Regions from separate parts of the Pseudomonas sp. UMAB-40 genome, predicted to be linked through region 2. Evidence: predicted binding sites of a transcription regulator. Region 2 holds the regulator's gene; the other holds the start of a gene.
The links. Region 2 encodes sigma-54, which starts transcription at its own class of promoters, with help from an activator protein. Its sites were predicted from a motif close to ANTGGCATNNANNTTGCTNT; they were not measured.
Positions count from the first base shown of each region.

Region 1: a site for sigma-54 is predicted at 6,999-7,018, ahead of glnA (glutamate--ammonia ligase). Genes of this name have one in related genera too.

Region 1 is NZ_LT607551.1:186,735-202,253, reverse strand. Features, by position in the region: gene K0F88_RS01000 (glycogen/starch/alpha-glucan phosphorylase) at 5-2,455, opposite strand; gene K0F88_RS00995 (YkgJ family cysteine cluster protein) at 2,712-3,155, shown strand; gene typA (translational GTPase TypA) at 3,370-5,190, opposite strand; gene thiI (tRNA uracil 4-sulfurtransferase ThiI) at 5,330-6,784, opposite strand; gene glnA (glutamate--ammonia ligase) at 7,115-8,521, shown strand; gene K0F88_RS00975 (DUF4124 domain-containing protein) at 8,822-9,331, shown strand; gene K0F88_RS00970 (DUF4124 domain-containing protein) at 9,328-9,948, shown strand; gene glnL (nitrogen regulation protein NR(II)) at 10,180-11,265, shown strand; gene ntrC (nitrogen regulation protein NR(I)) at 11,262-12,698, shown strand; gene K0F88_RS00955 (hypothetical protein) at 13,332-13,772, opposite strand; gene K0F88_RS00950 (tRNA (cytidine(34)-2'-O)-methyltransferase) at 13,771-14,226, shown strand; gene secB (protein-export chaperone SecB) at 14,357-14,842, opposite strand; gene grxC (glutaredoxin 3) at 14,884-15,138, opposite strand; gene K0F88_RS00935 (rhodanese-like domain-containing protein) at 15,140-15,519, opposite strand, start outside.
Region 2 is NZ_LT607561.1:38,952-54,470, forward strand. Features, by position in the region: gene tldD (metalloprotease TldD) at 1-1,128, shown strand, start outside; gene yjgA (ribosome biogenesis factor YjgA) at 1,178-1,702, opposite strand; gene pmbA (metalloprotease PmbA) at 1,811-3,157, shown strand; gene K0F88_RS16400 (FagA protein) at 3,292-3,699, shown strand; gene K0F88_RS16405 (aspartate ammonia-lyase) at 3,680-5,056, shown strand; gene K0F88_RS16410 (hypothetical protein) at 5,084-5,512, shown strand; gene K0F88_RS16415 (superoxide dismutase) at 5,514-6,125, shown strand; gene K0F88_RS16420 (ZIP family metal transporter) at 6,156-7,049, shown strand; gene K0F88_RS16425 (HPr family phosphocarrier protein) at 7,058-7,333, opposite strand; gene rapZ (RNase adapter RapZ) at 7,349-8,206, opposite strand; gene ptsN (PTS IIA-like nitrogen regulatory protein PtsN) at 8,209-8,673, opposite strand; gene hpf (ribosome hibernation-promoting factor, HPF/YfiA family) at 8,686-8,994, opposite strand; gene K0F88_RS16445 (RNA polymerase factor sigma-54) at 9,069-10,562, opposite strand; gene lptB (LPS export ABC transporter ATP-binding protein) at 10,747-11,472, opposite strand; gene lptA (lipopolysaccharide transport periplasmic protein LptA) at 11,472-12,020, opposite strand; gene lptC (LPS export ABC transporter periplasmic protein LptC) at 12,007-12,579, opposite strand; gene K0F88_RS16465 (HAD family hydrolase) at 12,587-13,111, opposite strand; gene K0F88_RS16470 (KpsF/GutQ family sugar-phosphate isomerase) at 13,111-14,085, opposite strand; gene K0F88_RS16475 (ATP-binding cassette domain-containing protein) at 14,363-15,172, shown strand; gene mlaE (lipid asymmetry maintenance ABC transporter permease subunit MlaE) at 15,172-15,519, shown strand, end outside.

The DNA.
Region 1 (15,519 bases), on a different contig from region 2:
AAAGTTACTCCAATGCCTTCCAGATATCCGTGGCGTACTCGCGAATGGTCCGGTCGGACGAGAACCAGCCCATCCGGGAAGTGTTCAACACCGCCGAACGCCACCAGGCTTGCGAATCGTGCCAATGGGCTTCCACGCGCATCTGCGCGTCCCAATAGGAATCGAAATCGGCGCAGACCAGGAAGCGGTCGTAGTCGATCAGTGAGTCGATCAAGCCTGCGTAACGGGACGGATCATCCGGCGAGAACACCCCGCCGCGAATCGCTTGCAGCACGTCGTTAAGTCGATGGGACGCGGCAATGTCCGGCGTGGCATTGAACTCATGGTTCTGCTTGCGCGCTTCAACCTGCTGAGCACTGAGGCCGAAGATGAACATGTGCTCGGGGCCGATGAACTCGCACATTTCGACGTTGGCGCCATCGAGGGTGCCGATGGTCAGCGCACCGTTGAGGCCGAACTTCATGTTGCTGGTGCCCGAGGCTTCAAAGCCCGCGGTGGAAATCTGCTCCGACAAATCCGCCGCCGGAATGATGCTTTCCGCCAGGCTGACGTTGTAGTTGGGCAGGAACACCACTTTGAGCAAACCGCGCACCGTCGGGTCGTTGTTCACCACCCGGGCGATGTCGTTGGTCAACTTGATGATCAACTTGGCCTGGTGATAACTGGCCGCCGCCTTGCCGGCGAAGATTTTCACCCGCGGCACCCAATCGATTTCCGGCTCGGCGCGAATCGCCTGGTACAGCGCCACGGTGTGCATCAGGTTGAGCAACTGGCGTTTGTATTCGTGGATCCGTTTGACCTGCACATCGAACATCGCCGCCGGGTTGACTGCGATCCCCAGTCGTTCATGAATCAGGTACGCCAAGGCCTTCTTGCTGTGCAGCCGCTGCTCGGCGAAGGCTTTGCGGAATGCAGCTTTCTCGGCAAACGGCTCCAGTTCCTTCAGGCGTGCTTCAGCGTTGTCCAACAGGTCCGGGCCGAGGGCATCGACCATCATCGACGTCAGCTCGGGGTTGGCCTGGTAAAGCCAGCGGCGGAAGGTGATGCCGTTGGTCTTGTTGTTGATCCGCTCCGGATAGAGCTTGTGCAGTTCGGAGAACACGGTTTTGCGCATCAGTTGCGTGTGCAGTGCGGACACACCGTTGACGCTGTGGGAACCGAGGAATGCGAGGTTGCCCATGCGCACCCGACGGCCGTTGTCCTCTTCGATCAGCGACACCGCGCGCAATACGTCGAAGTCGTGAATGCCTTTGGCGCGCAGCGAGTCGATGTGCTGGGCGTTGATCTGATAAATGATCTGCATGTGCCGCGGCAGCATCCGCTCCATCAGACCGACCGGCCAGGTTTCCAGGGCTTCCGGCAACAGCGTGTGGTTGGTGTACGAGAGCGTGTCGACGGTGACTTGCCACGCGGCATCCCATGCCACGTCGTAGACGTCGACGAGCTGACGCATCAGTTCGGCCACCGCAATCGAGGGGTGCGTGTCGTTGAGCTGGATCGCCGCGTGGTCGCCCAGGGTCAGGACCGAAGTGTGCATGTTGCGATGGCGGCGCAGCAAATCCTGCAAGGACGCGGCGACAAAGAAGTATTCCTGGCGCAGGCGCAGTTCCTGGCCGGCTTCGGTGCTGTCCGCCGGGTAGAGCACGCGGGAGATACTTTCCGCCCGGGCGACTTCGGCCACGGCGCCCAAGTGATCACCGGCGTTAAAGCGCTCCAGGTGCAAATCTTCCATGGCCCGGGCACGCCACAGGCGCAGCGTATTGACGCTTGCCCCGCGCCAGCCGACCACCGGCGTGTCGTAAGCAATGGCCCGCACGGTTTCCACCGGGGACCAGACTTGCTTGGACTTGCCGTTTTCATCGGTGACGGTTTCGACACTGCCGCCGAAGCCGATCGGGTAAACGACTTCAGGCCGTTCAAATTCCCACGGGTTGCCGAAATCCAGCCAGTGTTCGGTCTGTTCCTGCTGCCAGCCGTCGACGATGGCCTGGCGGAACAAACCGTGTTCATAACGAATGCCGTAGCCGTGGCCAGCGATGCCGAGGGTCGACATGCTTTCCATGAAGCACGCCGCCAGACGACCGAGGCCGCCGTTGCCCAGCGCCGCGTCGGGCTCCAGCAGGCGGATGCGCTCCAGGTCGACGCCGAGTTCGGTCAGCGCTTCGCGGGCGACGTCGAGCAGTCCAAGATTGCTCAGGCTGTCGTAGAGCAGCCGGCCGATGAGAAATTCCAGGGAGAGGTAGTAAACCCGTTTCTGACCTTTGCGGTAAATCTGCCGGGTGTGATCCATCCAGTGCTCGACCATGTGATCGCGCGCGGCCAACGCAATGGCTTCAAACCAGTCATGGTCGAAGGCGTGATCCGGGTCTTTACCCACCGCGTAGGTGAGCTTGGTCAAGACGGCATCGCGAAATGCGGCCACCTCTGCTTCGCGAACAAGTGGTTCTTGAGTCATCGATAGGACCTCGAGCGAGCGTGGAGTTGTTGAGCCTAGACGGTCTGACAGGCCGTGGGGGCTCTGGTTCGGCAGTTTTTCCTGATAGTGCGAGATAGGCCGGCATTACATTGTCATGTACCTGAATCAATGCAGGGGCCGTGCCGGATTAACGGTGTTATTTGGGCGAAGGAGAAAAAATCTGGCGAAAGGTTGTTCAAAAATCCACCAGTCCCGGTATGATCGCGCGCCCTGATGCACACGCTGGTAACAACCGATGATGAAGTCCAACCTGATCGCCGCCGCGGAGATCGATCGCCTCGATACCTGGGCCAAATATTCTGCGCCGATGTGCGGCTCGTGTGTATCCAGCTGCTGCACGCTGCCGGTCGAGGTCAAGATCAAGGACTTGATCCGCATCGGCATCGTCGACGAGTTCGAGCGCGGCGAGCCGCCGAAGAACATCGCCAAGCGCTTGCAGAAGGAAGGGATCGTCGAGCGTTACAACCAGAAGTCCGAGATCTTCACCCTCCAGCGCATGAGCAACAACGATTGCCTGTACCTGGATCGTAAGAGCCGTCTGTGCACTATTTATGAAAAGCGCCCGGACACTTGCCGCAATCACCCGAAAATCGGGCCACGGCCGGGGTATTGCGCTTACAAGCCCAAAGAAGTGGCACGTGAGAGCAGCGAGAGCCGTCGTACCCTCGAAAAATTCTGATCCGCAATCTCGCTGGCTGACAGGACGCCATCGCGGGCAAGCCCGCTCCCACAGTTTATTGTGGGTGACACCAGATTCGAGCACGACTCGGACACTGTGGGAGCGGGCTTGCCCGCGATGGCGCCGGCCCAGACAACATCAAACCCCAGACAAACAAAAACGCCCCCGACCTTGCGGTCGGGGGCGTTTTTTTAGCAGCTAACTAAGTCGAGACTCAGTTACCGGCTTTCTTGGCAGCGCGGGTACGCTCGCTTTCGCCCAGGATCTTCTTACGAAGACGGATGGACTTAGGAGTGACTTCGCACAATTCGTCTTCTTGAACGAATTCCAGAGCTTGCTCCAGGGTGAAACGGATAGGCGGAACCAGAGCGATGGTTTCGTCTTTACCCGAAGCACGCATGTTGTCGAGCTTCTTGCCTTTGGTTGGGTTGACGCCCAGGTCGTTGTCGCGGCTGTTGATGCCGACGATTTGACCTTCGTACACGTCTTCACCGTGACCCAGGAACAGTTTGCCGCGAGCTTGCAGGGTTTCCAGCGAGTAAGTCAGAGCCTTACCAGTAGCAACCGAAACCAGCACGCCGTTCTGACGGCCGGACATGTCGCCGGACTTCATCACGTCGTAACGGTCGAAGATCGAGGTCAGGATGCCTGCACCGGAGGTCAGGGTCAGGAACTCGTTACGGAAACCGATCAAGCCACGAGCCGGGATGTTGTACTCAAGGCGCACACGGCCCTTGCCATCCGGAACCATGTTGGTCAGGTCGCCTTTACGGATACCGATCTGTTCCATGATCGAACCTTGCGATTCTTCTGGCAGGTCGATGGTCACGTTTTCGTACGGTTCGTGCTTCACGCCGTCAACCATGCGGATGATCACTTCCGGACGACCAACACCCATTTCGAAGCCTTCGCGACGCATGGTTTCGATCAGTACCGAGAGGTGCAACTCACCACGGCCGGAGACTTTGAACTTGTCGGCGGAGTCGCCTTCTTCAACGCGCAGAGCAACGTTGTAGAGCAGTTCTTTGTCCAGACGCTCTTTGATGTTCCGGCTGGTGACGAACTTGCCTTCACGACCGCAGAACGGCGAGTCGTTAACCTGGAAGGTCATGGAAACGGTTGGTTCGTCAACGGTCAGCGGCTTCATCGCTTCGACGTTCAGTGGGTCGCACAGAGTGTCGGAGATGAACAGCTGGTCGAAGCCGCTGATGCAGACGATGTCGCCGGCAGCTGCTTCGTCAACGTCGATACGGTGCAGACCGTGGTGACCCATCAGCTTCAGGATACGACCGTTACGGCGCTTGCCGTCGGCGTCGATCGCCACAACTTGAGTGTTCGGCTTGACGCGACCACGGGCGATACGGCCAACGCCGATAACACCCAGGAAGCTGTTGTAGTCCAGTGCCGAGATTTGCATCTGGAACGGACCGTCACGGTCGACTTTTGGAGCCGGCACGTGGTCAATGATCGCCTGGTACAGCGGGGTCATGTCTTCAGCCATGTCGGTGTGTTCCAGACCGGCAATGCCGTTCAGGGCCGAGGCGTAGACGACTTTGAAGTCCAGCTGCTCTTCGGTAGCACCCAGGTTGTCGAACAGGTCGAAGATCTGATCCAGAACCCAGTCCGGACGCGCGCCTGGACGGTCAACTTTGTTGATGACCACGATTGGACGCAGGCCGGCTTCGAAAGCCTTCTTGGTCACGAAACGGGTTTGCGGCATAGGGCCGTCTTGAGCGTCAACCAGCAGCAGAACGGAGTCAACCATCGACATTACGCGTTCAACTTCGCCACCGAAGTCGGCGTGGCCCGGGGTGTCCACGATGTTGATGTGGTGGCCGTTCCAGTTGATGGCGGTGTTTTTCGCCAGAATGGTAATACCGCGCTCTTTCTCCTGGTCGTTGGAGTCCATCACGCGCTCGTCGTTGAGCTCGTTGCGCTCCAGGGTGCCGGATTGACGCAAGAGTTTGTCTACCAGGGTGGTCTTACCATGGTCAACGTGAGCAATGATGGCGATGTTGCGTAGATTTTCGATCACTTGTGTATCTCGATCAGAGGATTCGGTGTGCTGACAAGTCTTGGCAGCGATTTACAGTAGAGTCAGGCCTTGCCGTTACAGCTTGACGGCAGAGTCGGGGGGCCGGTGACGCAGGCCACAGGCATACAGCCCCGGGCTCTTAGCTCGGTCGATAAACGCGCACATTGGCATGCCCCTCACTGAGCAAATGGTGGGCATGCAGGCGACTCATCACGCCTTTGTCGCAATACAGCAGGTACTGGCGAGTAGGGTCCAGTTCCTTGAAACGAGCGTTCAATGCATAAAACGGCATCGCTTGTACCTCAATGCCAGCAAGGCCCAGCGGGTCGTCTTCAGCGGCATCCGGGTGACGGATATCGATGACGATCTGACCAGCCAGCGCTTCGCTGACTTCTTCGATCTGCAAGTCCTGGCCCAATTCGTCGATCACGCGATCGATCGGCACCAGTTTGGCGTTCTCGAGCGCACGCTCAAGTACTGCCATGTCGAACTGTTGTTCTTCGTACTCCACGCGCGGACGCTTGGCGTGGGTCTTGGGGTTCACCGAGATGACCCCGCAATATTCCGGCATGTGCTTGGCGAAGTCGGCCGTACCGATTTCGTTGGCCAGGTCGATGATGTCCTGCTTGTGACTGGCGATCAGCGGACGCAAGACCAGCTTGTCGGTCACGCAGTCGATCACGGACAGGTTCGGCAGTGTCTGGCTCGACACCTGGGAAATCGCCTCGCCGGTAACCAGCGCATCAATGTCCAGCCGATCGGCAATACGGGAAGCAGCGCGCAACATCATACGCTTCAAAACTACACCCATATGACTGTTATCGACTTTCCCGAGAATTTCTCCCAGTACTTCCTCGAACGGCACACTGACAAATAACACGCGTTGGGAGCTGCCGTACTTCTTCCAGATGAAGTGCGCGACTTCCATGACGCCCAGTTCATGGGCCCGTCCGCCCAGATTAAAGAAGCAGAAATGGCTCATCAGGCCGCGGCGCATGATCTGGTAAGCAGCAACGGTGGAATCGAAGCCACCGGACATCAGCACAAGCGTCTGTTCCAGGGCACCCAGCGGATATCCGCCGATGCTGTTGTGCTGGCTGTGGATCACGAACAACCGTTTGTCGCGAATTTCGATGCGAACTTCAATTTCCGGCTCTTTCAGCGAGATTCCGGCGGCACCGCACTGACGACGCAGTTGGCTGCCGACGTATTTCTCGACGTCCATCGAGGTGAATTCATGCTTGCCGGCCCGCTTGCAGCGCACCGAAAAGATCTTCCCGGCCAGCGCCTCGCCGAAGTGCTGCTTGCACTTGGCGACGATGTCGTCGAAATCGCCCAACGGGTATTCGTCGACTTGCAGGAAATGCGCGATGCCCGGCATGCAGCTCAGGTGCTCGGTCATCTCCTTCAGGGCTTTGGGCTCACTGACGCGGGTTTCCAGCTCGAGATTGTCCCACACACCGTTCACCACCACAGCCGGGTCCAGGTCGCGGAGCACGGTACGGATGTTTTTGGCCAACTGGCGGATGAAACGCATCCGTACCGGGCGGCTCTTGATGGTGATCTCGGGGAAGACTTTTACGATTAGTTTCATGAAAACAGCGCGCGCTGGGCCAGCCGAAAAAGGGGGGCGCGGATTATAGCGGAAATTGCTCAAGGTTTAACCAGTTAATGTGCAGAAGGTTTTTCGCGCACCAAAACAGGTCATTTGTTGATTTTAACGCTACATTGTAGGGCGAGATTTTCCGCTTACAGATGCTTTGTGCCTTTATAAGCGTGATATTGGGGCAAAAAACCCATGGTGGGGCACTGGCATGCAATTTGCTCCCTTGTGAGGCAGGTTGCCATGGCAGAGTATTCGCGCCGGCATCACCCACATTCTAAGGGCATCCACTACTAAGCCCGAAGCCACCCGGAGGACACTATGTCGAAGTCGGTTCAACTCATCAAAGATCATGACGTCAAGTGGATTGATCTGCGCTTCACGGACACCAAAGGCACTCAGCACCACGTGACCATGCCGGCTCGCGACGCGCTGGATGAAGCTTTCTTCGAAGAAGGCAAAATGTTCGACGGTTCCTCCATTGCTGGCTGGAAAGGCATCGAAGCTTCCGACATGATCCTGCTGCCGGACGACAGCACTGCCGTTCTCGACCCGTTCACCGAAGACCCAACGCTGATCATCGTTTGCGATGTAATCGAGCCTTCGACCATGCAAGGCTACGATCGCGACCCACGTGCGATCGCCAAGCGTGCCGAGGAATACCTGAAGTCGACCGGTATCGGCGATACCGTTTTCGTTGGCCCGGAGCCTGAGTTCTTCATCTTCGACCAAGTGAAATTCAAGTCCGACATTTCCGGCTCGATGTTCAAAATCTTCTCCGAACAAGGTTCGTGGATGTCCGACCAGGACATCGAAGGCGGCAACCACGGCCACCGTCCAGGTATCAAAGGCGGCTACTTCCCGGTTCCACCGTTTGACCACGACCACGAAATCCGTACCTCCATGTGCAACGCCATGGAAGAAATGGGCCTGGTCATCGAAGTTCACCACCACGAAGTGGCAACTGCCGGCCAGAACGAAATCGGTGTGAAGTTCAACACCCTGGTTGCCAAGGCTGACGAAGTTCAGACCCTGAAGTACTGCGTACACAACGTCGCTGTGGCTTACGGCCGCACCGCGACCTTCATGCCTAAGCCACTGTACGGCGATAACGGTTCGGGTATGCACGTTCACCTGTCCATCGCCAAAGATGGCAAGAACACCTTCGCTGGCGAAGGCTATGCCGGCCTGTCCGACACCGCCCTGTACTTCATCGGCGGCATCATCAAGCACGGCAAGGCGCTGAACGGCTTCACCAACCCGTCGACCAACTCCTACAAGCGTCTGGTCCCAGGTTTCGAAGCTCCGGTAATGCTGGCCTACTCGGCTCGCAACCGTTCCGCTTCGATCCGTATTCCTTACGTGTCCAGCCCTCGCGCTCGCCGTATCGAAGCCCGCTTCCCGGATCCAGCAGCCAACCCGTACCTGGCCTTCGCTGCCCTGGTAATGGCCGGCCTGGACGGCATCCAGAACAAGATCCACCCTGGCGATGCAGCTGACAAAAACCTGTACGACCTGCCGCCTGAAGAGGCGAAAGAGATCCCACAAGTTTGCGGCAGCCTGAAAGAAGCCCTGGAAGAGCTGGACAAAGGTCGCGCATTCCTGACCAAAGGCGGCGTGTTCTCCGATGACTTCATCGACGCTTACATCGCTCTGAAAAGCGAAGAAGAAATCAAGGTCCGCACCTTCGTACACCCACTGGAATATGAGCTGTACTACAGCTGCTGATCCGGTAGCGCTGCGGTTCGCGGCGTGACAAAAAAGAGGCCTCCTTCGGGAGGCCTTTTTTGTGCCTGCAATCCAGAAATCGACGCAGTACCAATGTGGGAGCGGGCTTGCTCGCGAATGCAGTGTGTCAGCTTGCATTGATGGTGGCTGACACTCCGCTTTCGCGAGCAAGCCCGCTCCCACAAGGGTTTTGTGGTGTCTGGGGGATCTCTGTAAATCATGCCCAAATGTTTACAACTTGGGACAACCCCCGCCCCTGACCTATGCTGCACCCCAACGCTTTCGTTTCTGGTTGATTTTATGGGTCGTGGATTTCTTTTGATGTGGCTGCTGATCGCCCTGCCCGCCGCAGCGCAGATCTATAAGTACACCGACGCCTCCGGCAACACCGCCTACAGCAATCAACCGCCCGATGGCGTCAAGGCGCAGCCGGTCGATTTGCCACCGCTCAACAGCGTTGCGCCCCAGGCACCGCCTGCGCCCGCTGCCGAAGCCGGCCACCGAGAGCAGCCGCGTAGCGCCTATGAGGTGCTGGAGTTGACCGGTTTGCCCACCGACGAAGCCCTGCGCGCCAACAACGGCACGTTCACGGTCAGCGTCATGATCAAACCGCGCCTGCACGCGCCGCATCTGCTCAGGTTGTTGCTTGATGGCCAACCCTATGGGCAATCGAGCAACGTGCCGATCCTGCAACTGGTGAACATCGACCGTGGCGAACACAGCCTGGCGGTGCAGGTGATCGATGGCGAGAACATCGTCCAGCAAAGCCCGACGGTGACATTTACCGTGCAACGGGTGCACAAGCGATGAGGACGTGGCTGCTGATCGCCTGTCTCGTCGCGCTGCCGGTCACAGCAGAGGTGTTCACCTACGTCGACGCTCAGGGCAACCGGGTTTACACCGACCGGCCAGGCTCAGGCAACGCCAAGCGTGTGCCGCTGGCGACGAGCAATCGCATGTCCGCCAACCCCACCAGTGCGGCGCCATTGATTGCTTCGCAAATAACCGAAGACAAACCATTGTTCCATTACGACATGCTCCGCGTGCTGGTCCCGGAACCGGACGCTACGGTCCGTAGCAATGCCGGTGAGCTGATCGTCAGTGTCACCAATGAACCCGGCCTGCAACGAGGGCACCGCTACCGATTGCTGCTCGACGGCCAACCCACCGCCGAGCCCGGCCTCAGTCCGGTGTTTGCCCTGAGCAATATCGACCGCGGCAGCCACAACCTGTCCGTGGAAATCCTCGACGAACAAGGCCGCATCGTAGAACGCACGGCCAATCAACCCTTCCAGATGCTGCGCATCTCCCTCGCGCAGAAGCGCAAAGTCAAACCCTGCGCCCTCACCGACTTCGGCCAACGGCCGGAATGTCCGCTCAAAGACAAACCCGAGGAAGAAAAAAATCCCTTCCTGCGTTTCTTCTAACGCCGTTCAGCTTTGCGCACTATATTGGTGCAATCGGTTGCACCGTTCCCACATCTCAACCCATTTTGGTTCGAAAGTACCCGCGAAAGCTGGCAGAACGCCACGCAAACGAGCGTCAAACGCCCGTTTCAGGCTTTAAACGCTTCTTTTCGGAGCCTTGGTTTGGTTTTTGCATTTTCCTCGTATCGGCGCGTTATTCACGCGCATGCCCTGCTCCAAAAGAGGTCCTACATGACCATCAGTGACGCACTGCATCGTCTGCTTCTCGACAATCTGACTACCGCTACCATTCTGCTCGACGCCGAATTGCGCCTTGAGTACATGAACCCGGCGGCGGAGATGCTCCTGGCCATCAGCGGTCAGCGTAGCCATGGGCAGTTCATCAGCGAGTTGTTCACCGAATCCACCGAAGCGCTGAATTCCTTGCGCCAGGCGGTCGAGCAGGCGCACCCGTTCACCAAGCGCGAAGCGATGCTGACCGCCCTCACCGGCCAGACGCTGACCGTCGACTATGCGGTGACGCCAATCCTGGCCAACGGCGCCACGATGCTGCTGCTGGAAGTCCACCCCCGTGACCGCTTGCTGCGGATCACCAAGGAAGAGGCGCAGCTGTCGAAGCAGGAGACCAGCAAAATGCTGGTGCGCGGCCTCGCTCACGAGATCAAGAATCCGCTGGGCGGGATTCGCGGTGCGGCTCAACTGCTCGCCCGTGAACTGCCGGAAGAAAGCCTGCGCGATTACACCAACGTCATCATTGAAGAAGCCGACCGCCTGCGAAACCTCGTGGATCGCATGCTCGGCTCCAACAAGTTGCCGTCGCTGGCCATGTGCAACGTCCACGAGGTGCTGGAGCGTGTCTGTCATCTGGTCGAGGCCGAAAGTCAGGGCTGCATTACTTTGGTGCGCGACTACGATCCGAGCATTCCCGACGTCTTGATCGACCGTGAACAAATGATCCAGGCCGTGCTGAACATCGTGCGCAACGCGATGCAGGCCATCAGCAGCCAGAACGAGCTGCGCCTGGGCCGCATCAGCCTGCGCACCCGCGCCATGCGCCAGTTCACCATTGGCCACGTGCGCCATCGCCTGGTGACCAAGATCGAAATCATCGACAACGGCCCCGGCATTCCTGCGGACCTGCAAGAAACCATCTTCTTTCCCATGGTCAGCGGCCGCCCGGACGGTACCGGGCTCGGCTTGGCCATTACCCAGAACATCATCAGCCAGCACCAGGGCCTGATCGAATGTGACAGCCACCCAGGCCACACCACTTTCTCGATCTTTCTGCCCCTGGAACAAGGAGCCACATCGACATGAGCCGTAGTGAAACCGTGTGGATCGTCGATGACGACCGTTCTATCCGTTGGGTCCTGGAAAAAGCCTTGCAGCAAGAAGGCATGACCACGCAAAGCTTCGACAGCGCCGATGGCGTGATGAGCCGCCTGGCGCGCCAGCAGCCGGATGTGATCATCTCTGACATCCGCATGCCGGGTGCCAGCGGCCTGGACCTTCTGGCGCGGATTCGCGAACAACACCCACGGTTGCCAGTGATCATCATGACTGCGCACTCCGATCTGGACAGCGCTGTCGCGTCCTATCAGGGCGGCGCGTTTGAATACCTGCCAAAACCGTTCGACGTCGACGAAGCCGTTTCACTGGTCAAACGTGCGAACCAGCACGCTCAGGAACAGCAAGGCCTGGAAGTCCCGGTCGCCTTGACCCGCACCCCGGAAATCATCGGCGAAGCGCCGGCGATGCAGGAAGTGTTTCGCGCCATCGGGCGCTTGAGCCACTCCAACATTACCGTGCTGATCAATGGCGAATCCGGTACCGGTAAAGAATTGGTGGCCCACGCCCTGCACCGCCACAGTCCACGGGCAGCGTCGCCGTTCATCGCGCTGAACATGGCGGCGATCCCAAAAGACCTGATGGAATCCGAGCTGTTCGGCCATGAGAAAGGCGCGTTCACCGGCGCAGCCAACCTGCGTCGCGGACGCTTTGAGCAGGCGGACGGCGGCACGCTGTTCCTCGATGAAATCGGCGACATGCCAGCGGATACCCAGACCCGCTTGCTGCGCGTACTGGCCGACGGCGAGTTCTATCGCGTCGGCGGTCATACGCCGGTGAAGGTCGATGTGCGCATCATCGCTGCGACGCACCAGAACCTGGAAACCCTGGTGCACGCCGGGAAATTCCGTGAGGACTTGTTCCACCGCCTCAACGTGATCCGCATCCACATTCCACGGCTGTCGGACCGTCGCGAAGACATCCCGACCCTGGCCAAGCACTTTCTCAGCCGCGCCGCGCAAGAACTGGCGGTGGAACCGAAGCTGCTGAAAAGCGAAACCGAGGAATACCTGAAGAACCTGCCGTGGGGCGGCAACGTCCGTCAGCTGGAGAACACCTGCCGCTGGATTACGGTGATGGCTTCGGGTCGCGAAGTGCACATCAGCGACCTGCCGCCGGAACTGCTGAGCCTGCCGCAGGATTCGGCGCCGGTGACCAATTGGGAGCAAGCGTTGCGTCAGTGGGCGGACCAGGCGTTGGCCCGCGGTCAATCAAGTTTGCTCGACAGCGCCGTGCCGGCGTTCGAGCGGATCATGATCGAAACCGCCCTGAAACACACCGCCGGGCGACGTCGCGATGCGGCGGTCTTGCTGGGTTGGGGGCGTAATACCCTGACGCGCAAGATCAAGGAATTGGGGATGAAGGTTGATGGCGGGGATGATGATGAGGGGGAAGAGGGTTAATCGTTTGCCTTGAGAACCACCCCTCACCCCAGCCCTCTCCCCACAGGGGAGAGGGGGAAAGGGAGCAAATCGGGGGCCTTTCATATCCTGAGTTCGACTTGATTGTTCAGGTCGATGTAACTCCAAGAACACCTCGGTCAGTCCCCTCTCCCTCAGGGAGAGGGTTAGGGTGAGGGGTCGATTCAAGATCAGTCCCATTTCCAGGATGCACCGCGAGCCCCTCCGTGCACCGCCGTAATGCATCGTGAACTGCAATCGCGCACGCAAACCGCTTCAAACCCCCGCCCGAGTTCACAATCGAACCCTGATCGAAAAAACACGAAAGCCCCGTAATACGGGGCTTTCGGCATTCCAGCGCAGCTTTCTGTTTCAACTTGTTAAAACCTGGCACGCCCCCTGCAATAGTCCATTCAGTGATTCAGTTCACTACCCGGTTTCGGGGACCTTGGTACAGGCAGGCCGGGGATTCCCCTCTTTACATCGGGCTCACACCGCACTCGCGACGAGCCCCTCCAGTTTTGGGGCCCTTGATACAGGCAGGTCAGGGGGTCCTTCTTTACACCGGGCTCGACGCCATGCGCGAGCCCTGCCGTTTTGGGAACCTTGGTACAGGCAGGCCGGGGATTCCCTCTTTTATTGCTCCCGGAGATGGATCTCCAGTCGCCAGCGGTCATCGACCTCGCTACCGGTCCACTCGCCCTGCAGTGGCCGGGCCGCCACTACCGTCAGTAACAACCCCCCATCACTCAAGCGCGTCCGCCAGTTCACGACCTTGTCGTTGAGCTTGAGCTGACCTTTCTGCGCCTTGCCTTGCGCCTCGAACAGCAGCGCGAGGCTGCCGTCCACGAATTCGCCATGGGATTTGGGTTCGTTGTTGAACCACACCACCAGCCCATCGTCCGTCACCTCGACCTGTTGCAATTCGCTGGGGTCAGGCGTGGTCAGGCGACCGATCATCAGCCCCACCATCAGTCCGACAATCGCCAGCGAACCCATTACCCGCGGTAATAGTTTCGAACGTGGGTCGATGGGCGGCGTAGAATGCCGCTCATCTTTACCTTCGGAGCCGTGCATGTTTCACGTCATCCTCTTTCAACCAGAAATTCCGCCGAATACCGGCAACGTTATCAGGCTGTGCGCCAACAGTGGCTGCCACCTGCATTTGATCGAACCGCTGGGCTTCGAGATGGACGACAAGCGCCTGCGCCGGGCCGGTCTCGACTACCACGAGTATGCCACCCTGCAACGCCACGCGGACCTCGCCAGCTGCCTGGAAAGCCTCGGCCATCCTCGGCTGTTCGCGTTCACCACCAAGGGCTCGCGTCCGTTCCACGATGCCAGTTTCGCCGAGGGCGACGCGTTCCTGTTCGGCCCGGAAAGCCGCGGCTTGCCGGCGGAAGTGCTCGATACCCTGCCCGGCGAACAACGCCTGCGCTTGCCGATGCGTGAAGGCTGCCGCAGCCTGAACCTGTCGAACACCGTGGCGGTCGCCGTCTACGAAGGCTGGCGCCAGCTCGGCTTCAAGTAACACCGCATAACAAATGTGGGAGCGGGCTTGCTCGCGAAGAGGCCATAACATTCAACATCATCGTTGACTGTTACACCGCTTTCGCGAGCAAGCCCGCTCCCACATTGGACTTGCTTTGACTCAGGACCGCTTATTGAACGGTTGGAGTCTCGCCAGCCGCCTGCATGCGTTGCAGTTCTTGTGCGTACAGCGCGTCGAAGTTCACCGGAGCCAGCATCAGGGCCGGGAACGAGCCGCGGGTCACCAGGCTGTCCAGGGTTTCGCGAGCGTAAGGGAACAGGATATTCGGGCAGAACGCGCCGAGGGTGTGGCTCATCGACGCGTCGTCCAGGTTCTTGATCAGGAAGATCCCGGCCTGTTGCACTTCAGCGATGAACGCCACTTCGTCACCGTTTTTCACGGTCACGGACAAGGTCAGCACGACTTCGTGGAAGTCGCCTTCCAGCGCCTTTTGACGAGTGTTCAGATCCAGACCGACGCTTGGCTCCCACTGCTGGCGGAAGATCGCCGGGCTTTTCGGGGCTTCGAACGACAAGTCACGTACATAGATGCGCTGCAAGGAGAATTGCGGTGCGGTGTCTTCTTCGCTAGCTGCAGTGTTCTGTTGGTCAGTCATCTCAGATCCTTTCTGATCTTGGGGTCTTATAGGGAAGGCATTCAGGCCTTGAGCATGGCGTCGAGCTTGCCGGCGCGCTCAAGGGCAAACAAATCATCACAGCCACCAATGTGGCGCTCGCCGATCCAGATCTGCGGCACGGACGTCCGTCCGGCCTTCTGGGCCATGGCGGCACGCACCTGCGGCTTGCCATCGACCTTGATCTCTTCGAAGGCCACGCCTTTGTTCTCGAGCAGGTACTTGGCTCGCGAACAGTAAGGGCAGTAATCGCTGGAATAGACGACGACGTTGCTCATATCACTTCACCAGCGGCAGGTTGTCGCCTTTCCAGCTGGAAATACCGCCGGACAGCTTGGCGGCGGTGAAGCCGGATTTCATCAGTTCGCGGGCGTGAGTGCCGGCGGTCTGGCCCATGGCATCGACCAGAATGATGGTCTTGGCCTTGTGCTTTTCCAGTTCGGCAATGCGAGCGGTCAGCTTGTCGTGGGGGATATTCAACGCGCCGACAATGTGACCGGCGGCGAAATCCTTGACCGGACGGATGTCGATCACAACGCCTGCGTCCTTGTTGACCAGGCCGGTCAGTTCACCGGTGCTCAGGCTGCGGCCGCCGCCTTGCATCTGATAAGCGATCAGCAACGCCAGCAGTACGACGAAGATACCGACGAGCAGATAGT
Region 2 (15,519 bases):
CAGAACGGCACAGTGCAGGCGTTCACCACGGCGGACGTCGCCCAGTTGTACGGGCCGGACAACCCGCTGGAAGTGATGAGCCGCGCGGAGAAAGTCGAACTGCTCAAGCGCATCGACGTCGCCACTCGCGCCCTCGACCCGCGTATTCAGCAAGTCACCGTGAGCATGGCCGGTGTCTGGGAACGCATTCTTGTCGCTTCGACCGACGGCAGCCTGGCCGCCGATGTGCGGCCGTTGGTGCGCTTCAACGTCAGCGTGATCGTCGAGCAAAACGGTCGCCGCGAGCGCGGTGGTCATGGCGGTGGCGGGCGTACCGATTACCGTTACTTCCTCGCTGAAGACCGCGCCATGAGCTACGCCCGTGAAGCACTGCGTCAGGCGCTGGTGAATCTGGAAGCCATTCCTGCACCGGCCGGTACGTTGCCGGTGGTGTTGGGCTCGGGCTGGTCCGGCGTGCTGTTGCACGAAGCGGTCGGTCATGGTCTGGAAGGTGATTTCAACCGCAAGGGCAGTTCGGCCTACAGCGGGCGCATGGGCGAGATGGTGGCGTCCAAGTTGTGCACCATCGTCGATGACGGCACGCTGGCCGGTCGTCGTGGTTCCCTGAGCGTTGACGATGAAGGCACCCCGACCGAGTGCACCACGCTGATCGAAAACGGCGTGCTCAAGGGTTACATGCAAGACAAGCTCAATGCACGTCTGATGGGCGTGGCCCGTACCGGCAACGGTCGTCGTGAATCCTATGCGCATCTGCCGATGCCACGGATGACCAACACCTACATGCTGGCCGGCGAAAGCGACCCGGAAGAAATCATCAAGTCGGTCAAGCGCGGCATCTATTGCGCCAACCTCGGCGGCGGGCAGGTGGACATTACCAGCGGCAAGTTCGTGTTCTCCACCAGCGAGGCGTACCTGATCGAAGACGGCAAAATCACCGCCCCGGTCAAAGGCGCGACGTTGATCGGCAACGGCCCGGAAGCCATGAGCAAGGTGTCGATGGTCGGTAACGATCTGGCGCTGGACAGTGGCGTGGGGACGTGTGGCAAGGATGGGCAGTCGGTGCCGGTGGGTGTCGGCCAGCCAACGCTGAAAATCGATGCGATCACTGTGGGTGGCACAGGATCGTAAAAGGATGGAGCTTCGGGTGAGCCGCTTGGCGACTCACCCGATTCGAGATTTAACGCAGACCGCGTTGAGTCTCGTCCAGCTCACGGATGTACTTGAAGATTTTACGGCTCGATGCCGGTGGCTTGTTGGTCGCCAGTTCGTGCTGGGCCTGACGGATCAGGGAGCGCAACTGCTGACGATCAGCCTCCGGGTAGTCGAGCACGAACTTCTCCAGGACCGCATCGTCGCCCGCGATCAAGCGATCGCGCCAGCGTTCCAGGCCATGGAAACGTTCGTTGTACTGCCGGGTGGAGGCATCGAGTTGATCGAGCAGCATCAAAATGGCGTCAGTGTCCTGATCGCGCATCAGTTTGCCGATGAACATAAGGTGCCGTTTACGCGCGATATTCGCGGTGTGCTTGGGCGCATCGGCCAGTGCCCGGCGCATAGCGTCGGTCAACGGCAGTTTTGCCAGCAAGTCAGGCTTGAGCGTTGTAAGGCGCTCGCCGAGGTCAACCAGAGCATGGAGCTCGCGTTTAACCTGGGATTTGCTTTTTTCTCCCGTATCGAGGGAGTCGTCGTAAGAATCAACCATGGTGGCCGTCCGCAAAGAAACGCCGCCATGATAACCAGTCGGGGGCCGCTTGTCCGGCCCGGTCGCTCGAAGGCCCCAGCCGAAAGCAGAATTTGAGTGGAGAACAGCATGAGTGCAGTTGAAAGCGTCGGCCCACAAGCGTTGCCGGCACTGCAAGAACAAGTCGAGCAGATCATCGCTGAAGCCAAGCGTCAGGGTGCCAGTGCCTGTGAAGTGGCCGTGTCCCTGGAGCAGGGCCTGTCCACCTCGGTGCGCCAGCGTGAAGTCGAAACCGTCGAATTCAATCGTGACCAAGGCTTTGGCATCACCTTGTATGTCGGTCAGCGCAAAGGCTCGGCCAGCACCTCGGCCAGTGGTCCTGAAGCGATTCGTGAAACCGTCGCGGCGGCGTTGGCCATCGCCAAGCACACTTCCGAAGACGAAGCTTCCGGCCTGGCAGATGCCGCGCTGATGGCCAGGGATCTGCAAGATTTCGACCTGTTCCATGAATGGGACATCACCCCAGAGCAAGCCATCGAGCAGGCGCTGACCTGTGAAGCCGCGGCATTTGCTGCCGACAGCCGGATCAAGAACGCCGACGGCACCACCCTCAGCACTCATCAAGGCTGCCGCGTTTACGGCAACAGTCACGGTTTTATCGGCGGCTATGCGTCGACCCGTCACAGCCTGAGCTGCGTGATGATCGCCGAGGCTGACGGCCAGATGCAGCGCGATTACTGGTACGACGTGAACCGTCAGGGCAACTTGTTGGCCGACCCGGTGAGCATCGGCCAGCGTGCCGCGCAACGGGCCGCGAGCCGGTTGGGCGCCCGTCCGGTGCCGACCTGCGAAGTGCCGGTGCTGTTTTCTGCGGAACTGGCCGGTGGCTTGTTCGGCAGCTTCCTCTCGGCGATTTCCGGCGGCAGCCTCTATCGCAAATCGTCTTTCCTTGAAGGCACGCTGGGTCAGAAACTGTTCCCGGAATGGCTGACCATCGATGAGCGTCCGCACCTGATGCGCGCCATGGGCAGTTCGGCGTTCGACGGTGATGGCTTGGCAACTTACGCCAAACCGTTCGTCGAGAAAGGCGAGTTGGTGTCCTACATCCTTGGCACCTATTCGGGTCGCAAACTCGGCATGCCGAGCACCGCCAACGCCGGTGGCGTGCACAACCTGTTCGTCACCCATGGTGATGAAGATCAGGCTGCCTTGCTGCGGCGCATGGGTCGCGGCTTGCTGGTCACCGAACTGATGGGCCAGGGCCTGAACATGGTCACCGGCGATTATTCCCGGGGCGCGGCGGGTTACTGGGTCGAGAATGGCGAAATCCAGTTCGCGGTCCAGGAAGTGACCATCGCCGGCAACATGCGCGACATGTTCAAGCAGATCGTTGCCGTCGGTAATGACCTGGAATTGCGCAGCAACATTCGCACCGGTTCGGTGTTGATCGAACGGATGACGGTAGCCGGCAGCTAACGCTTAGCCGTTACACAAAAAGGCGCGCCACCCATCGTTGGGTGGCGCGCCTTTTTTTGCGTTGGTTTTCTTGGGGTTGTTTTGGTTCTCATTATCATCTAATAATAAATCTCATTACCGAATGAGCCCGGATCATGAGTTCTGCCTTGCACGAGCAGCCTTACCTCGAAAGCTGGCGCTGGATGAGTCGCCAGATCCGTTGCGCGATGGACCCTGACGAGCCTCGCCTGATCGAACATTACCTGGCTGAAGGCCGGTATCTGGCGTGTTGCACGGCCACTTCTCCCTGGACCATCGCCGAAACCTCTTTCCGTTTGCTGCTCGACACCGCTGCCGATGTCGCGTTGCCCTGGCATTGGCGGACTTACTGCCTGGACCAGGCCTGGCGCCCTTTGCGCGAACTTGAACGCCTCTCTCTGTGCAAATGCCGCCTCAAGCGCTGGCAAAGCTACACCTGGCAACTGGCGATCTGCGAGTTGCAGCCCTCGATTCCTCTCATAGAACTGGTGCAAGGATTTTCTGATGAACAAGACTCGTATTGAGCGCGACAGCATGGGCGAGCTTCAAGTCCCGGTGGATGCGCTCTATGGCGCGCAGACCCAGCGTGCGGTGGATAACTTCCCGATCAGCGGCAAACCGATGCCCGTGCAGTTCATCCGTGCGTTGATCCTCGCCAAGGCCGCCGCCGCCCAGGCCAACGTCGAGCTCAAGCAAATCAGCGAGTCCCAGGGCAAAGCCATCGTCGATGCGGCACTGGGGCTGCTTCAAGGCGACTTCATGCAGCACTTCCCGGTGGACATCTTCCAGACCGGTTCCGGCACCAGTTCCAACATGAATGCCAACGAAGTGATTGCCACCCTGGCCAGCCGCCTGCTCGGCGAGCCGGTGAATCCTAACGACCACGTGAATTGCGGCCAAAGCAGCAACGACATTATCCCGACCACCATCCATGTCAGCGCTGCACTTGCGTTGCATGAGCAACTGCTGCCGGCGCTGGTGCGTCTGGTGCAGGTCATCGAACGCAAGGCTGAAGAGGTTCATCACCACGTCAAAACCGGTCGCACGCACCTGATGGACGCCATGCCGGTGCGCATGAGCCAGGTGCTCAATGGCTGGGCGCAACAGCTCAAGGCCAACATCGGTCATGTGCAGGACCTGCTGCCGAGCCTGCAATCCCTGGCCCAGGGCGGCACGGCGGTCGGCACCGGGGTCAATGCACATCCGCAATTCGCAGCGCGTTTCAGCCAACAGCTGAGCGAGCTGACCCACGTTCAGTTCACGCCGGGCAAGGATCTGTTTGCGCTGATAGGTTCCCAGGACACTGCGGTGGCGGTCTCCGGGCAGCTCAAAGCGACAGCGGTTTCGTTGATGAAAATCGCCAACGACCTGCGCTGGATGAACTCCGGCCCGCTGGCCGGCCTCGGCGAAATCGAGCTCGAAGCCTTGCAACCGGGCTCTTCGATCATGCCAGGTAAGGTCAACCCGGTGATCCCGGAAGCCACCGCCATGGTCGCCGCCCAGGTGATCGGCAATGACACGGTCATCACCATCGCCGGTCAGTCGGGCAATTTCGAGCTGAACGTGATGCTGCCGATCATCGCCCAGAACCTGCTGAGCAGCATCGAATTGCTGGCCAACTCCAGCCATCTGCTGGGTGAGAAGGCCATCGCCAGCTTCAAGGTCAACGAATCGCGTATCAAAGAGGCGCTGTCGCGCAACCCGATTTTGGTGACCGCACTCAACCCGATCATTGGTTACCAAAAAGCTGCTGAAATCGCCAAGAAGGCCTATAAGCAGGGGCGGCCGGTGATCGATGTCGCCCTGGAACACACCGACCTGACGCGCAGCCAACTGGAAGAATTACTCAACCCAGAGAAGCTCACCGCAGGCGGCGTGTAATCACCGCTACCGCTTTGGAGGTTCACCATGGAGCACTGGAAACGCACGATCGAAAGGGCCAATCGCCATTTCATGCTGGGTGAATTGGTCGATGCCCGCGAGGCTTACTTGCAGGCCCTGGCCCTGGCTCAGGTGTTGTTCGAGCGCTGGGCGGATGCCGACGAAGCGGTGGCGGCCTGCGTGATTTCCCACCACAACCTGGCGGACCTGCATTTGCGTCTGAACCAGCCGGAGGAGAGCGCCGAATACTTGTGCGCGATCCATCAGCGGTTGTTGCAAACCATGCAGGACCCGCGCCTGGCCCCAGCACTGCGTGAAGCCGCGCTGCGCCAAAGCAGCAAAACCTATGTCGAGCTGCTGAATTTCATCAGCGAACACGGCGAATATCCGCGCACCCACCGTTTACTGCACACCGATACCGCATCGCCTGCGCCTCTACATCATGGAGTCCATTGAAATGGCTTTTACCTTGCCTGCCCTGCCTTACGCTTACGATGCCCTGGAACCGCATATCGATGCGCAGACCATGGAGATTCACTACACCAAGCATCACCAGACCTACATCAATAACCTCAACGCCGCGGTCGAAGGCACCGAATTTGCCGAATGGTCGGTGGAAAAACTGGTCGCAAGCGTCCAGCAGCTGCCGGAAAAGCTCCGCGCGGCGGTGATCAATCAGGGCGGCGGCCACGCCAACCATTCGTTGTTCTGGGAAGTGATGGCGCCTCACGGTGGCGGCAAACCCGAAGGTGCGCTGGCCAAGGCGATTGATGAGCAACTGGGTGGCCTGGACAGTTTCAAGGAAGCCTTCACCAAGGCCGCGCTGACCCGCTTCGGCAGTGGCTGGGCCTGGCTCAGTGTCACACCGCAAAAGACTCTGATTGTGGAAAGCAGCGGCAACCAGGACAGCCCGTTGATGAACGGCAATTCGCCGATCCTCGGCCTGGATGTCTGGGAGCACGCTTACTACCTGCAATATCAGAACCGTCGTCCGGAATACATCAATGCGTTCTACAACGTGATCAATTGGCCTGAAGTCGCTGCGCGTTATCAGGCTGCGCTGGTTTAAGTCCTCTATAAAAACAATCCAAGGCTGACTATGGGCACTGAAACACTGGCGATTGGCAGCGGACGAATGTTTCGTTACGCGTTGGGATCGCTGTTGCTGCTGGCGGGCATGTCGTTGTTGGTCGCTCATGGACTGGCGTGGCTGGATCTCGAACCCAAACTCCTGCGCGCACTCCAGGGCGGGGCGATTTGTGCCTTGGGCACTGCGTTGGGCGCGGTTCCTGTGCTGGTGATTCGCCGCATGCCGCAGGCGGTCAGCGATACGTTGCTCGGTTTTGGTGCCGGGGTGATGCTCGCGGCGACGGCGTTTTCGCTGATCGTTCCGGGGATTTCCGCTGCTGAAAGCCTGGGGCTGACACCCTGGGCGGCCAGCGGCTTGATCAGCTTCGGCATCATGCTCGGCGCGTTCGGGCTGTTTCTGGTGGACCGTAAGGTGTCGGGCGCCTCGCCGGAAATGCTCGTCGGAACCCTGGAACGGCCGGTCATCCCGCCACGGATCTGGTTGTTTGTGTTTGCCATCATTGCCCACAACATTCCTGAAGGCATGGCGGTCGGTGTTTCGGCCGGTGGTGGAATGCCCGATGCTGACAGCCTGGCCATGGGTATCGCGTTGCAGGATGTGCCGGAAGGGCTAGTGATCGCGCTGGTATTGGCAGGGGCGGGGATGTCGCGGGTCAAGGCATTCCTGATCGGTGCAGCATCAGGTCTTGTGGAGCCGGTCTTCGCGTTGTTGTGCGCGTGGCTGGTGAGCCTGGCCGAATTGCTGTTGCCGTTAGGATTGGCGTTGGCGGCGGGTGCGATGTTGCTGGTGGTCACCCATGAAGTCATCCCCGAGTCGCGACGCAATGGTCACGACAAGCTGGCGAGTCTAGGCTTGTTGATCGGGTTTTGCTTGATGATGGTGATGGATACGGCGCTCGCCTAGGCGAGTGCTTAACCGCCTTCGCCAAAGTAGTCGTTGATCAGATCCACCAACGCCTTCAAGGCTTCGTCAGCCTGTTCACCTTCGGTACTCAGGTGGATTTTTGTTCCCTTACCGGCAGCGAGCATCATCATGGCCATGATGCTTTTGCCGTCTACCATGGACTCGGGAGTACGTCCGACCCGGATCGTGCAATCCTTGAACTCACCGGCAACGCCAACGAATTTTGCCGAAGCGCGGGCATGCAGGCCCAGCTTGTTGATGATTTCGATTTCCAGAGCTGGCATCGCGATGTGAATCCTTTAGCTGAGGTCGCGGTGGCGAACCTGGACGTTCTTCAGGGATTGTTGCAGGACCTGGCCCAGACGTTCGGTCAGGTAGACGGAGCGGTGATGCCCGCCGGTGCAGCCAATGGCGATGGTGACGTAAGCCCGGTTGCTGGCGGCAAAGCGCGGCAACCACTTGAGCAGGTACGTGGAGATGTCCTGGAACATCTCTTCGACGTCCGGTTGTGCCGCCAGGTATTCGGCTACCGGTTGATCAAGACCGGATTGTTCGCGCAATTCCGGCTTCCAGTAAGGGTTGGGCAGGCAGCGCACGTCGAACACTAGGTCCGCATCCACCGGCATGCCCCGCTTGAATCCGAAAGATTCCACCAGGAACGCAGTGCCGGCTTCCGGCTGGTTCAGCAGGCGCAGCTTGATGGTATCGCGCAACTGATAAAGGTTCAGGTTGGTGGTGTTCACCTTGAGGTCTGCCAGATCGGCGATCGGGCCCAGCAGATTACTTTCGTCCTGAATCGCCTCGGCCAGCGAGCGATTGGCGTTGCTCAGTGGGTGGCGGCGGCGGGTTTCCGAAAAGCGTTTGAGCAACGTTTCTTCGTCGGCGTCCAGGTACAGCACGTCACACTTGATATGCCGACTTCGGACTTCTTCGAGCAATTCCGGAAACCGCGACAGGTGACTCGGCAGGTTGCGCGCATCGATGGACACAGCAACCAGCGGTTGTGCGAGCTCGGTATGAATCAGCGCGCGCTCGGCCAGTTCCGGCAGTAATCCGGCCGGCAGGTTATCGATGCAGTAGTAGCCGTTGTCCTCGAGAACATCGAGTGCGGTACTTTTACCTGAGCCGGAACGGCCACTGACGATGATCAGGCGCATGATTAATGACCGTTTTGCTCGTCCAGGACAACCTGATACAAGGCTTCATTGCTCGGGGCGCTGCGCAGTTTTTCGCGGACTTCCTTGCGATCGAGCATGCTGGCGATCTGGCGAAGTAGTTCCAGGTGGGCATCGGTAGCGGCTTCCGGGACCAGCAGAACGAACAGCAGGTCAACCGGGGCGCCGTCGATGGCGTCGAAATCGATAGGGGCGTCGAGGTGCATCAGTGCGCTGACAGGCGACGTACAACCTTTCAGACGGCAGTGGGGAATGGCGATGCCGTTACCAAAACCGGTCGAGCCGAGTTTTTCACGGGCAATCAGAGCCTCGAAGACATCTTGCATCTCCAGATCCGGGACTTCTTTATGGATAAGGTTGGCAATTTGCTCGAGGGCTTTCTTTTTGCTGCCGCCCGGCACGTTCACGAGGGAACGGCCGGGGGTCAGGATACTTTCAAGTCGGATCATGGGTTGGGAGTGTTAACGACCGGTCGCGCCCTGAAGGAGGCTTTGGGTCTTTTCCTTATGCTTTTTGAGTTGTTTATCCAGCTTGTCGGTCAGTGCGTCGATCGCCGCGTACATGTCGGTATGCTCCGCGTTGGCGACCACTTCATTGCCGGGAATATGCAGCGTGGCTTCGATTTTCTGCTTGAGCTTTTCGACCGTCATCGTCACCTGCACGTTGGTGATCTTGTCGAAATGCCTCTCTAATCGTTCGAGTTTTTCGCCGATGTAGGTGCGAAGAGGTTCGGTCACTTCCAGTTGGTGTCCACTGATGTTGACTTGCATACAGCTTCTCCTTCGTTGCCAGTGCATAAAGCGGTAGATCAGATGATCTACCACTGGAACGCTGTGGCGTGGCTCTACATCAACCGCTTGCGTTCGCTCGAAGGCGCGATCCCGAGGGATTCGCGATACTTGGCGACGGTGCGGCGAGCCACCTGAATGCCTTGTGCCTCCAGTAAACCAGCGATCTTGCTGTCACTCAACGGCTTTTTCTGATTTTCCGCGGCAACCAGTTTTTTGATGATCGCGCGGATCGCTGTGGACGAGCATTCGCCGCCTTCGGAGGTGCTGACGTGGCTGGAAAAAAAGTATTTCAGTTCATATATGCCCCGAGGGGTATGCATGAATTTCTGCGTGGTCACCCGTGAAATCGTCGACTCGTGCATCCCCACCGCTTCGGCGATGTCATGCAGTACCAGCGGTTTCATCGCTTCGTCGCCATACTCCAGGAAGCCGCGCTGATGCTCGACGATCTGGGTGGCCACTTTCATCAGGGTTTCGTTGCGGCTTTGCAGGCTCTTGATGAACCAGCGGGCCTCTTGCAACTGATTGCGCATGAAGGTGTTGTCGGCACTGGTGTCGGCGCGGCGCACAAAACCGGCGTATTGGGCGTTGACCCGCAGCCGTGGCACCGATTCCTGGTTCAGCTCGACCAACCAGCGCTCGTTGTCCTTGCGCACGATCACGTCAGGGACAACATACTCGGCTTCACTGGACTCGATTTGCGAGCCCGGGCGCGGGTTGAGGCTCTGCACCAGCTCGATGACCTGGCGCAGTTCATCTTCCTTGAGCTTCATGCGGCGCATGAGCTGGCTGTAATCGCGGCTGCCGAGCAGGTCGATGTAGTCGGTGACCAGGCGTTTCGCTTCGGCCAGCCAAGGCGTCTTGGCTGGCAGTTGGCGCAATTGCAGCAGCAGGCATTCGCCCAGGTTGCGGGCGCCGATGCCAGCCGGTTCGAATTGCTGGATGCGGTGCAGGACGGCTTCGATTTCGTCCAGTTCGATGTCCAGTTCCGGATCGAAGGCCTCGAGAATTTCCTCGAGGGTTTCGTCCAGGTAGCCCTGATTGTTGATGCAGTCGATCAGGGTCACGGCGATCAGGCGATCGGTGTCGGACATCGGCGCAAGGTTCAGTTGCCACAACAAGTGGCTTTGCAGGCTTTCACCGACCGATGTGCGGGTGGTGAAATCCCACTCGTCGTCATCGTTGCTCGGCAGGCTGCTGGCGCTGGTCTGGTAGACGTCTTCCCACGCGGTATCGACAGGCAGCTCGTTGGGAATGCGCTCGTTCCAGTCACCTTCCTCGAGGTTATCCACCGTCGGGGCGGTTTCCTGGTAGGAGGGTTCGGAAATGTCGGCGTTGGGGAGCTGCTCGGCTTTGTCGGCCAAGGGGTCGGCGTTATCGAAGTCGTCGCCTTCTTCCTGGCGTTCGAGCATCGGATTGGACTCCAGGGCCTCCTGGATTTCCTGTTGCAGGTCCAGGGTCGACAATTGGAGCAGGCGGATAGCCTGTTGCAGCTGCGGTGTCATCGTCAGCTGCTGGCCCATTCTCAAGACTAGCGATGGTTTCATGGCAGGGGCTTAACACCTTATTCGCCGGCGCACATGCGCCATCCACTACAGGGCGCCGGAGCGCCAAACATAAGCAAATTATATGCCCGAAACTGCAGCGTTTGCCTAGAGCGCTGTAACAATAAAAAAGTATTGATTTTTTATCGAGGCAAGCGCCCGGACAACCAGCCAGACACCTCAATGCTTACAGGCGGAACTCATGGCCCAGATACACTTCCTTGACCAGTTCGTTGGCCAGGATGGTGGCGGAGTCACCTTCGGCGATCAGTTGGCCATCGTTGACGATGTAGGCGGTTTCGCAGATATCCAGTGTTTCACGGACGTTGTGGTCAGTGATCAGCACGCCAATGCCTTTGGCCTTGAGGTGGTAGATGATCTGTTTGATGTCGCCCACCGAAATCGGGTCCACACCGGCGAATGGTTCGTCGAGGAGGATGAATTTCGGGTTGGTGGCCAGTGCCCGGGCGATTTCCACCCGGCGACGTTCACCGCCGGACAAACTCATGCCGAGGTTGTCGCGGATGTGGCTGATGTGGAATTCCTGCAGCAGGCTTTCCAGCTCCTTGCGACGCTCGGCCTTGTCGAGTTCCTTGCGGGTCTCGAGGATGGCCATGATGTTATCGGCCACCGAGAGTTTGCGGAAGATCGATGCTTCTTGCGGAAGATAGCCGATACCGGCCTTTGCGCGACCGTGCATCGGCTGATGGCTGACGTCCAGATCGTCGATCAGAACGCGGCCCTGATCGGCCTGCACCAAGCCGACGATCATGTAGAAACAGGTGGTCTTGCCGGCGCCGTTAGGACCCAGCAGGCCGACGATTTGACCGCTGTCGATGGACAGGCTGACGTCACGCACGACCTGGCGGCTCTTGTAGCTCTTGGCCAGATGCTGAGCTTTCAGAGTTGCCATTACGGGGCCTTTTTCGCGTCGTTTTTCGGCTTGGGCTGGATCACCATGTCAATGCGCGGACGCGCCTCGGTGACCTTGCTGCCCGTCGCACGCCCGGCGCTCGCAAGTTTCTTGGCCGTGTCGTAGACGATTTTTTCGCCTTGGGTGACGTTGTTGTCCTTGTCGACAACTTTTGCCTTGTCGATCAGCACGACGCGGTTTTGCGAGGCGTGGTACTGAATAGTCACCCCCCAACCCTGAACAGGCTTGGTGTCGCCCGCCGTCTGCATCTGCTCGAAGTAGGCGAGGTTGCCCACCGAGGTCACCACGTCGATGTCGCCAGCCGGGGTACGGGTGATGGTCACTGTATTGCCGGTGACCTTCATCGTGCCCTGAGTAATGATCACGTCACCTTTATAGGTGGCAACGCCATTCTTGTCGTCCAGTTGGGCGTCGTCGGCCTGAATGCGGATAGGCTGCTCTTGATCGTTCGGCAGAGCCCAGGCGCTCACGCTTCCCAGTGCTGCGCCCAGACTGAGCAAAATAGGGAGAGTTTTAACGAGCCTCATACTGTCCTCTTACGTTCGATAGCAGGTGTATCCTGCTTTCTTTCAAATACGCTTTCATTCCGTTGCCTGTCGATACACCGCCAGCGCCGTCGATTCTAACGGGTTGATCGGTCTGCGCATATTGCTGCTGCGGGAACACCGTCATTCGGGTGGTGGTAATCAGGGTTTTGCGGTTTTTCTCGTCGAAACGGGTGATGCGCACCGAGTCGATCAGCTCAACCTGAGTGCCGTCCGGGTTGACTTCGCCGTGCTCACTCTGGACGTGCCACGGGAACTGCGTACCGCGAAACATATTCAGGTCAGGGTTGGTCAGCAACGTCACCTCGCTCGCTTTCAGGTGTTCGACCTTGTCGGACGTCATTTCGTACTGCAATTTGCCGTCCGGCAGGTACTGCACGCTGTGGGCGTTGAGGGCGTAATAGTCGATTGCGCTTTCATCGACCGTGACCACCGGTTTGTCGAGGAAGCGTTCCGGGCTGATGTTCCAGTAGCCGACCGCGGCAAACAGCGCCGCGATGCAGCCGAACACCAGGATGTTACGAATCTTTTTGCTCAGCATAATGGGCTCACAGGTACGCGGCGTTGGCCGCATCGAGGCGGCCCTGGGCGCGCAGGATCAATTCACAGAATTCGCGAGCGGCACCCTCGCCACCACGGGCCAGGGTGATGCCATGAGCGTGTTCACGCACGAAGCTGGCAGCGTTTGCTACGGCCATGCCCAGGCCCACGCGGCGAATCACCGGCAGGTCCGGCAAGTCGTCACCCAGGTAGGCGACCTGTTCATAGCTTAGGTTGAGTTGGGCAAGAAGCTCGTCGAGCACCACCAGTTTGTCTTCACGACCCTGGTAGAGGTGTGGAATGCCGAGGTTCTTCGCCCGCCGTTCGACCACCGGGGTCTTGCGGCCGCTGATGATAGCGGTCTGCACGCCGGCTGCCATCAACATCTTGATGCCTTGGCCGTCGAGGGTGTTGAACGTCTTGAATTCGCTGCCGTCTTCGAGGAAGTACAGGCGCCCGTCGGTCAGTACGCCGTCGACGTCGAACACCGCGAGTTTGATCTGTTTGCCGCGTTGCAGCAGGTCCGTGCTCATTACATAACTCCCGCACGCAGCAAGTCGTGCATGTTCAAGGCGCCGACCGGGCGGTCTTCGCTGTCGACCACGACCAGCGCGTTGATCTTGTGGTCTTCCATGATTTTCAGGGCTTCGGCGGCGAGCATCTCGGCGCGAGCGGTCTTGCCGTGCGCGGTCATGACCTGATCGATGGTGGCGCTGTGGATGTCGATGCTGCGGTCCAGTGTGCGGCGCAAGTCACCGTCGGTGAAGATCCCGGCCAGTTTGCCATCGGCTTCCAGGATCACGGTCATGCCCAGGCCCTTGCGGGTCATTTCCATCAGTGCATCCTTGAGCAGCGTGCCGCGCTGAACCTGCGGCAGCTCCTGGCCGGCGTGCATGACGTTTTCGACTTTCAGCAACAGGCGTCGACCCAGCGCGCCGCCGGGATGGGAAAAGGCGAAGTCTTCAGCGGTAAAGCCCCGGGCTTCCAGCAGCGCAACGGCCAGGGCATCACCCATGACCAGCGCGGCGGTGGTCGACGAGGTCGGTGCCAGGTTCAACGGGCAGGCTTCGTGCTCGACGTGAACGTTGAGGTTGACCTCGGCAGCCTTGGCCAGCGGCGAGTCCGGGTTGCCGGTCACGCTGATCAATTTGATCCCCAGACGCTTGATCAGGGGCAGCAGGGTGACGATTTCATTGGTGGAACCGGAGTTCGACAGGGCCAGGATGATGTCGTCGCGGGTGATCATGCCCATGTCGCCGTGGCTGGCTTCGGCCGGGTGCACGAAAAAGGCCGTGGTGCCGGTGCTGGCCAGGGTGGCGGCGATCTTGTTGCCGATGTGCCCCGATTTGCCCATGCCGACCACGACCACGCGGCCTTTGCTGTCCAGAATCATCTCGCAAGCGCGTACAAAATCTGCGTCGATATGGGGCAGCAAGCCTTGTACGGCTTCCAGTTCGAGGCGGATGGTGCGTTGTGCAGATTGAATCAGGTCGCTGGATTGGCTCATGTCAGAAATCGTATAGCCTGATGAAAAGGCGGCGATTATAGCGGTAATGATCAAAACCCTCACGCAAGTTCGTCACGCTTTGTCATTCCCGGTTACCGAATCCCCTCTGAACAAGGCTTTTTGCCTGTCAAGTTGCTGAACATGGGCCGGCGTGGGCCTTGGGCGCTTGGCCTTTGCAGTGATATAGTTCGCCGCCAGTTCGGCCTGCCCGGGGAGGTATGTGCTTTCGTCAGAGAGCCAGGCGTCCGAGTGTGAGGCTGCATCGCAAGGAGTTTAGATGAGTGCCGATAACGCCTACGCGGTCGAGCTGAAGGGACTGTCCTTCAAGCGCGGTGCGCGCAGCATTTTCAATAACGTCGATATCCGTATCCCGCGCGGCAAGGTCACCGGCATCATGGGGCCTTCCGGGTGTGGCAAGACCACGCTGTTGCGGTTGATGGGCGCACAGTTGCGGCCCACAAAGGGCGAAGTCTGGGTCAATGGCCAGAACCTGCCAAAGCTGTCGCGCAGCGATCTGTTCGATGCGCGCAAGCACATGGGCGTGCTGTTCCAGAGCGGCGCGCTGTTTACCGACCTCGACGTGTTCGAGAACGTCGCCTTCCCGCTGCGCGTTCATACCGAGCTGCCGGAAGAAATGATCCGTGACATCGTCCTGCTCAAATTGCAGGCCGTGGGGTTGCGTGGGGCCATCGACCTGATGCCCGACGAACTGTCCGGCGGCATGAAGCGCCGTGTCGCGCTGGCGCGGGCGATTGCCCTCGATCCGCAGATCCTCATGTATGACGAACCCTTTGTCGGCCAGGACCCTATCGCCATGGGCGTGTTGGTGCGCCTGATCCGCTTGCTCAACGATGCGCTGGGCATCACCAGTATCGTGGTCTCCCACGATCTGGCCGAGACCGCCAGCATCGCCGACTACATTTATGTGGTGGGCGACGGCCAGGTCTTGGGGCAGGGTACTCCCGAGGAGCTGATGAACTCGCAGGAACCGCGTATTCGTCAATTCATGACCGGCGATCCCGACGGTCCGGTCGCCTACCACTTTCCAGCGACGGATTACCGCGCAGATCTTCTGGGGAAGCGTTGATGCGCAAGATTTCACTGTTGGAACGCGTGCGTCGATTCGGCCACGGCGGCATCGATGTGCTGGCGGTGTTCGGTCGTTCGGCGATTTTCCTGTTTCATGCCTTGCTCGGTCGCGGTGGTATCGGCGGCGGCTTTGGCCTGCTGATCAAGCAACTGCATTCGGTGGGCGTCATGTCCCTGGTGATCATTGTGGTCTCCGGGGTATTCATCGGCATGGTGCTGGCGCTGCAAGGCTTCAACATCCTGTCCAGCTACGGTTCGGAGCAGGCGGTCGGGCAGATGGTTGCGCTGACGCTGTTGCGTGAACTTGGCCCCGTGGTCACGGCATTGCTGTTTGCCGGGCGTGCA